DNA from 2 places in the Thalassospira sp. ER-Se-21-Dark genome. Region 2 is predicted to be linked to the other one. Evidence: predicted binding sites of a transcription regulator. Region 2 holds the regulator's gene; the other holds the start of a gene.
What was found. The regulator PhoB, encoded in region 2, activates phosphate uptake and scavenging genes when phosphate is short. The targets are predictions, from matches to a motif close to TNTCATAAAACTGTCA.
Positions count from the first base shown of each region.

Region 1 (4,427 bases), 170 kb from region 2:
GCCGGATATTCTGACCGGCAGACCAAGAAATACGGAATATACTCGAAATGAGCTGGACGCCGGAAAAGATTGAATTGCTGACCTCGCTCTGGAATCAGGGTTGGACCACGGCACGCATCGGTGAAGAACTGGGCGTTGGCAAGAATGCCGTCGTTGGCAAGGCACACCGCCTTGGACTGCCCAAGCGCCCGTCCCCGATCCAGCGCCGCGCCGAGGAAGCAGAACAGAAAAAAGCACCGGCCCCCAAACAGCAGACCAAAGGCATTTCGATCTTTGATCTTGGTCCGGGCATGTGCCGTTGGCCGTTTGGCGATCCGGGCGATGACGACTTCCATTTCTGCGGCAAGAAAATCGTGCCGAGCAAGCCTTATTGCGACGAACATTGCGCACAGGCCTACCTTAACGGCAAGAACCCGCGCGAAGACAATCCCCCTGCACAGCAGGGTGGCCCCGGCGGCAAAGGCCCGCAGGCTGCAAACCGGAAGTAATCTGGTCTGCGCCAGGCAATTGCCCGCATAGACACCGAGATACAAAAAAGCCGCCTGATCCGGGCGGCTTTTTTTGGGCGATATCAAGGTTCTGTTGGTTACCTTGTTTGCAGCACGTATTTGGCAAAGCCTTCCTGATCCTCACCAACGAAACTGATATTGTCGGGTGCGTTAACAGCCGAGGATGCCTTGGGGCTGGTAACAAACGTTACATCGGACGCCTCACCGATTGGGGCAAAGGTCCAGTTGCCATCCGCCTTCGGATCAATTTCCTTTTCGGTCAGGATATAGTTGGCAAGCACCGTACGGTTTTCATCGGGTGCCTCGACAATGATCGTCGATCCATCAAGGCCCGGGAAATTGCCACCACCCCCGGCGCGATAGTTGTTGGTCGCAACGACAAACTTCTGATCGGCTGTCACCGGTTTGCCTTCGAAGCTCAGATTGACGATGCGGTGACTATCGGGATTGATCACTTCACCCGCCTTGTTATAGCGGGCCGGTTTAGTGACATCGATCTGGTAGGTCACGCCGTCAATCACATCGTAATTATAGGTCGGGAAATCCGGGTTGATCAGAGCCTGTTCTTCGCTGCTGTTTGGATCAATCTGATTGAACTGGCCTGCCGACATTTCAAGCCATTCACGCACCTGATCACCATCAAGCAATACTGCGCGCACGGTGTTTGGGTAGATATAAAGGTCCGCGACGTTTTTAAGCGCAATCTTGCCTTCAGGAATGTCGGTGAAATAGTCCGGACCACCGCGACCACCGGCCTTGAACGGCGCCCCGGCCGACAGGATCGGGATGCCATCATATTCCGATCCGTTCAGGATCTTTTCGAGATACCATTTCTGGGCATTGGTCACGATCTGGATCGAAGGATCATCGGCCACAAGCGCAAAGAAGCTGTTGATCGGTGCCGATGTGGTGCCCACACCTTCGCGCATATAGGCGATGGTGGCTTCGTGCTCTTCCTTGACCGCGGCAATGATTTCCGGATCGGCTTCCACCAGCGGGGTCACGGTCCGGCCTTCGCGCTGATAGATCGGACGTGCATCCGACAGACTGTCGGTGACACTCCATTCGCCGTCATCGGATACATTCAAGGTCAGATCGATCACGCCAAGATGGCTGCCCCAGAAGCCCGGCATCACAGCCGCAACGCCGTTGATCGTGCCTTTGGCGATATCGACACCTTCGAGATCGGAAAAGGTCTCTGACGGGAACACGGTGTGGGCATGGCCAAACAGGATCGCATCAATGCCATCGACTTCGGAAAGGTAATAGGTGGCATTTTCTTCCATGCCATTACGCGCCATGGTCGAAAGGCCGGAATGCGGAACGGCAATAACGATATCCGCCCCCTTTTCACGCATTTCCGGGACATATTTTTTTGCCATCTCGACAATGTCTTTTGCGATCACATTGCCTTCCAGATTGGCCTTGTCCCACTGCATGATCTGGGGTGGGACAAAACCGATCACACCGACTTTGGCCTTGTGCACCTTGCCGTCATTATCGGTAAACTCCCGATCCAGCAGCACATAGGGTTCGAAATACGGCTTGTCGTTGTCGGGATTGTCATCGCCATCATCGACAAAGACGTTGGCACTGACATAGGGGAAATTGGCACCGGCCAACGATTTACCCAGAAAATCGAGGCCATAGTTAAATTCATGGTTCCCGATATTGGCCGCGTCATAGCCAAGGAGGTTCATCGCCTTATAGACCGGATGGACATCACCATCCTTAAGGCCGCGTTCCTTGGCTATATAATCGCCAAGCGGGTTGCCCTGGATCAGGTCACCATTATCGATAAAGACAACGTTCTCTGCCTCGCCACGTGCGGTTTTAAGCAGGGTCGCCACCTTTGCAAGACCAACCGTGTCTGACTCGCCATCACGGTAATAGTCATAATTAACCAGATGGGTGTGGATGTCGGTGGTTTCGAGGATGCGCAAAGACACCTTGCTGTCGGCCAATGCCGTGCTGCTTACCAGTGCGAGTGCCATCGAAATCCCGGTAATCCGGGCAGCTTTTTTGTGAATAAATACCATCGAGCCGTGTCCCTGCTTATGCGTTAAACCGCGAAACTGTAATCCCGTTTAAATGGCGGGGTTTTGAAGATTTTGCGAAAAAGGCAGGGCAAACACAAACAGAAACGCCTGCCACGATCGGCAGACGTTTCTGGTCTGAGACATATTTGGCGATCAGGCTGGCTGCATCACGGTTGATTTGTATCCACGAATGACCTCGTTTCCGGGCTCCGGATCGTGTGGGACGTTCAGGGCCAGAACCAGTGAGACAAAGGCCATGGCCGCCCCGGCAAGGAACACCGCACCCGGCGATATCAGCCAAAGCAAACCGAAGGCGGCCGGGATGAAAACGGCGGCGATATGGTTGATCGTAAAGCTGACCCCAGCGGTTGAGGAGATATCAGCCGGATCGGCGATCTTCTGGAAATAGGTCTTGATGGCAATCGCCAGCGCAAAGAACAGATGGTCAATCACATAAAGACCACCGGCCAGAATGTGGTTTTCGACAAAGGCGTAGGAGACGAAAACAATGAACAGGCCGGCATATTCGAAGACCAGCGCACGGCGTTCGCCCCATTTGCCGATCATCTTGCCGATCTTGGGGGCGAGGAACATGTTGATCACGTGGTTAAGCAAATACAACAAGGTGATGGTTGCTGCGTCATAGCCGAACTTTTCGACCATCAGGAAGCCGGCAAACACGGTAAAGATCTGACGGCGTGCACCACTCATGAAAGTCAGCGCATAGTAAAGCCAATAGCGTTTGCGCAAGATCAGCTTCTTGTTCTGCGGATGGGCATCGGCAAATTTCGGAAACGCCCCCCAGACAAACAAGGCGGCCAGGATAGTCAACGCACCGCCGAACAGATAGACATAGCGATACTCGACGGCAAAGACTTCGAGCATCACCCAGACCATGCCAAACATGATCAACGACGAGATTGATTTTGCCGACAGTTGCCGCCCCATGACCATGGCGGTGCGATCCTTACGCACCCATTGCAATGACAAGGCCTGCTGCATGGTTTCGAAATAATGGAAGCCGATCGACATTAGAACCGTCGTGCAATAAAGGCCGATCACGGTCGGGAAATAACCCGATATGGCAACGCCAATTCCAAGCACCAGCAGTGACAGAACTGCAAAGGTTTGTTCACGCAGAACCAGCAGCACAAAAATCGCGGTGAAGGCAAGGAAACCGGGGATTTCACGCAAGGACTGCAAGATGCCGATCTCGCGGCCGGTGAAATCGGCCATCTCGACCGAAAAGTTGTTTAGCAGCGCCATCCAGGTCGAAAAGGACAGCGGCATGGCGGCCGCCATGACGATCAGCAGAACTTCCGGATTGCGCCAACCCTTATGGACCGGTGCTGCACTCACATCATTGGGGGCGTCGGGCGCATCACCAAGTGGGGCCGCGTGATTGCTGGCTTCCGGTATGATTTCCTTGGACATTGTACCTCCGAGGACAGGATCGTTGTGGTGGCATCAACCCTGTCAAAAAGTATGAGTTTTTGAATGCGACCAAGTTAAACCTGTCCGATCCGTCTGTCTTGCGGTAATCTGCCATCATATATCGCAACCAAGACAGATTTGAATGTTGCCGTATCATGGTTCATATCCTCAACACCTTTGACGGACGTCCGGAACATCACAACAAGATCCCCCGCCCGCGCGAACTGCCACGCGCGGTATATGTCCGGGTCAGTGATATGCCGGCTGGCTATCACGTTGCGGCACACAGCCATGACTGGAACCAGCTTTTATATGCGATTGAGGGCACGATGACCGTGGTGACAGAGGCCGGGATGTGGATCGTGCCGCCCCAGCGCGCGGTATGGGTCCCACCCCACACGCAGCATGCGGTGACCTGCACTGGCTTTACCCGGGCGCGCCACCT
Region 1 covers NZ_VDEZ01000001.1:598,652-603,078, forward strand. The annotation lists gene FHI25_RS02615 (GcrA family cell cycle regulator) at 48-488, shown strand; gene FHI25_RS02620 (bifunctional 2',3'-cyclic-nucleotide 2'-phosphodiesterase/3'-nucleotidase) at 587-2,548, opposite strand; gene FHI25_RS02625 (MFS transporter) at 2,702-3,982, opposite strand; gene FHI25_RS02630 (helix-turn-helix transcriptional regulator) at 4,138-4,427, shown strand, end outside.
Region 1: FHI25_RS02620 (bifunctional 2',3'-cyclic-nucleotide 2'-phosphodiesterase/3'-nucleotidase) is a predicted target of PhoB. The motif match lies at 2,613-2,628, and genes of this name have one in related genera.

Region 2 (4,427 bases):
TTGGCATGGCACAGGCGCTTGGTGAAACCGCACCGCTTCTGATGATCGGAATGGTTGCCTTTATTGTTGATATCCCGGGCGGGGCTCTTGACCCGGCAACGGTTCTGCCGGTCCAGATCTATCTGTGGGCAGACAGCCCGGAACGTGCCTTTGTCGAGAAAACCTCGGCAGCGATTATGGTGTTGCTGGCCTTCCTTGTCCTGATGAATGGACTGGCTGTGTATCTGCGCAAAAAATTTGAACGGAAGTGGTAAAATGGCTGCTGTATCCCAGAGCGCAATGACGGCGGAGCCGTCGGTCGAAAAACCGAAAATGACCGCGCGCAAGCTCGATCTTTTCTATAGCGACAATCAGGCCCTCTATGAGGTCAACCTTGATATCCCCGAACAGCAGGTAACCGCACTGATTGGTCCGTCGGGCTGTGGTAAATCCACCTTCCTGCGCTGCCTGAACCGGATGAATGACACCATTGACGGTGTGACGATCAAAGGTGACGTTACCCTGGATGGTCGCGACATCTATGACAAGCGGATCGACGTGGTTCAGCTGCGCGCGCGCATCGGCATGGTGTTCCAGAAACCGAACCCGTTCCCGAAAACCATCTATGACAACGTGGCCTATGGCCCGCGTATTCATGGTCTGGTCAATTCGCGCGATGAACTTGATGAAATTGTCATGACCTCGCTCGAACGTGCGGGTCTTCTGAAAGAAGTCAAAGATCGTCTGCAATCGCCGGCAACCGGTCTTTCCGGTGGTCAGCAGCAGCGCCTTTGCATTGCACGCGCGGTTGCCGTCAGCCCGGAAGTCATCCTGATGGATGAACCGTGCTCGGCCCTTGATCCGATTGCGACCGCCAAGGTCGAGGAACTGATAGACGAGTTGCGTTCGAACTACACGATCGTGATCGTGACCCACTCCATGCAGCAGGCCGCCCGTGTGTCGCAGCGCACCGCGTTCTTCCACCTCGGAAAGCTGGTTGAAGTCGGTGAAACCGATCAGATCTTTACCAACCCGAAGGACGAACGCACCAAGGGTTACATTACCGGCCGCTTCGGTTAAGCGAGCCAGGAGTACGCATAAATGGCTGATGAACATACCCATATCGTAAGTTCGTTCGACGAGGAACTGACCCGTCTGAACAACATCATTTCGCAAATGGGCGGGCTTGCTGAAAGCCAGCTTATTTCCTCGATCAGATCCATCGTCAAACGCGATTCCGAACTGGCCGAGAAAGTCATCCTGTCCGATCAGCGCATTGATGTGCTCGAACAGGAAGTTCAGGACTTTGCCGTCCGTCTTCTGGCCCTGCGTCAGCCGATGGCAGATGACCTGCGTCAGGTCGTCACCGCGCTCAAGCTGTCAAACGATCTGGAACGCATTGGTGATCTGGCAAAGAACATCGCCAAACGCGCGCAGGTGCTGAACCAGATCCCGCCGATCCGCCCGGTTCAGGCGATCCCGAACATGGCCAAGCTGGCCCAGGAAATCATCAAGGATGTCCTGGATGCCTATATCGAAAGCGACGCCGAAAAGGCCCACCGGGTCTGGGAACGCGATCAGGAAGTGGACGACATGTACAATTCGCTGTTCCGCGAATTGCTGACCTACATGATGGAAGATCCGCGCAACATTACCGCATCGACCCATCTGTTGTTCATTGCCAAGAACATCGAACGTATCGGTGATCACGCAACCAATATCGCCGAAACGATCTATTACCGGATCAAGGGCGAAGACCTGCCGGGGATTGACCGGCCAAAAAACGACGCAGCGAACTTCGCTGTTGTCGAACCGAATGACTGACACGGGAGCATAGGAAGATGGACCCAACGGTTCTTATCGTCGAGGACGAGGCAGCAATCGTAACCATGTTGCGCTACAACCTCGAACGCGAGGGGATGCAGGTTGTCGAAGCCGGTGACGGTGACGAAGCGTTGAAAATTCTGGCTGAAACCCATGTCGATCTGGTTTTGCTCGACTGGATGCTGCCGGTAATGTCGGGGATCGAAGTCTGCCGTCAGATCCGCCGCAAGCCTGAAAGCCGCGATTTGCCGGTGATCATGGTGACGGCACGTGGCGAAGAGGGCGACCGCATCCGCGGTCTTGATACCGGCGCTGATGACTATGTCACCAAGCCGTTTGCCATTGGCGAGCTGCTCGCCCGTATCCGCGCACTTTTGCGCCGGTCCGGTCCGGCGCAACCACAAGGGCAGTTGATCTATTCCGACATCGAAATGGATCTCGCCGCCCACCGGGTCAGCCGCAATGGAAAATCGATCCATCTTGGCCCGACCGAGTTCCGTCTGCTGCGCTATTTCCTCGAACATCCGGGTCGGGTTTTCTCGCGCGAACAGTTGCTTAACGCGGTTTGGGGCCCGAACATCTATGTCGAAACCCGCACCGTCGACGTTCATATCCGCCGCCTGCGCAAGGCGCTCAATGACGTCAAAGGCACGCGCGATATCATCCGCACCGTCCGTGCGGCGGGCTATGCACTGGATTCAGAAACCGCGGCCTAAGTCGGTATAGAGCCCTATCCGATTAAAAAACCCCCGTTGCAGGTTGCAGCGGGGGTTTTTGTTTTAAGGTCGTAACGTCTTCAGGTTTTTTTCTTCACCGGTTTTTCGGCATTCTCCGACCCTGATGGTTTGCGCTGCGGGCGCGGCGCCAGTTCGTTCATCAAAAGCATGTCCGCACGGCGGAATTTGGCGATTTCGGCATCAATGTCTTCCTGCGGCACATCACAGGCGGCCAACACATGGTCGGATAATCGCAAGCCGGTTTCAAGCACCTCGGGGATCGCGGCATCCGCCCCATGGCGCGACAGCGGCCCGATATGGGTGATGTCCTGCGCACGGGCAAAGATCTTCAGATGCGGGTAATGCTGGCGCAAAAGGGCGACCGTCTTCTCGGTCGCATGCGGGTTCCCCATGGCAACAACCGCAATTTTTGCCTCATCGGTGTGTGCCGCCCGGAAAGTTTCCGGTCTGGACCCGTCGGCAAAGTAAACCGGAAGGCCTTCTGCCCGGCCGCGTGAAACCTGCTGTGCGTCACTATCCAGCACCAGGAACGGAATGTTGCGCGTCTTGAGCAACCGGGCCAGAACCCGGCCAACGCGACCACTTCCGATCACCAGAACATGCTGGTGAATGCCCTCGGATTCTTCGGCAATCTTGCCAAGCTGGTCTTCTTCCTTGGGATGAAGCTTTTCCTCGATCTTGTGTCCAAGGCTGATCAGTGTCGGGGTCAGCGCCATCGAAATCGCCACCACCGGGATCAGCATGGCTGCCATTTCAAGCGGTACCGCACCATTCTGGGCGGCCAGCGCAAACATGACAAAGGCAAATTCACCGCCGGCGGCCAAGCTCATCGCCACCCGGATGGCAAGGCCGGTTTCAAACTGGATCGCGCGCGCCAGGACGAACAAAACCGCCGTCTTGATCACCAGCAACAGCACCAGCCACATGACGATGGTGCCAAATTCGTTATAAACAACGTCGGCATCAACCGACATGCCCACCGACATAAAGAACAGCGACAGGAACACGCCGCGGAACGGTGAAATGTCGGCTTCGATCTGATGACGGAACTCGGTTTCGGCCAACATCACCCCGGCGATAAACGCGCCCAGCGCCATTGAAAGTCCGGAAACCTCGGTCAAGGTGCTGGCGGCTAGCACAACAAACAGCGTGCCGATGGCAAACAGTTCCGGGTTCTTGAGCGACGCGATATAGCGAAACAGCCGCGGCAACACATAGCGCCCGACGAGCAACAACAACGCGACCGACCCGAAACCAAGCAGGATGCTCATCCACGGGCTGGTTTCCGTTCCGGCGTCACCTGCCGCTTGCACCATGATCAGGAACGGACCAACCGCCACGTCCTGCAATAACAAAATGGCAAGGGCCGCACGCCCGAACCGGGTATTGAGCTGCTTGTCATCGGAAAGCTGTTTGAGAATGATCGCGGTCGATGAAAGCGCAAGCGCTCCGGCAATCACCAAGGCCGTCGGCAGCGGGAATTCCATGACAACCAGAAGCCCCAGAAGGGCTGCCATCGACACCAGAATTTGCAAAACGCCCAGACCGGCAAACCGCCCGCCAATCACGCGCAAACGATCACGCGAAAGCTCCAGCCCGATCATGAACAGCAGGAAAACCACGCCCAGTTCGGCAACCGTGGAAATGTCTTCGCGTTCGGAAATCAGGCCAAAGCCGAACGGCCCGATAAAGAACCCGCCAATCAGAAAGCCGATGATCGAATTCGCACGCAGCTTGTGCGCAATCGGCACCGCAATGATCGCGGCAGTCAGAATAAGAAACAGCTCAAACAGGACGCTGTGATGCATGGCGAAATTCGTTCCGGAAGGCGGTCAAATAATCAATGGGTATCAGGACCTAAATCCCTGAAAATAACGAGATTACAAC
Region 2 covers NZ_VDEZ01000001.1:773,598-778,024, reverse strand. The annotation lists gene pstA (phosphate ABC transporter permease PstA) at 1-254, shown strand, start outside; gene pstB (phosphate ABC transporter ATP-binding protein PstB) at 256-1,059, shown strand; gene phoU (phosphate signaling complex protein PhoU) at 1,081-1,803, shown strand; gene phoB (phosphate regulon transcriptional regulator PhoB) at 1,821-2,519, shown strand; gene FHI25_RS03415 (cation:proton antiporter) at 2,600-4,348, opposite strand.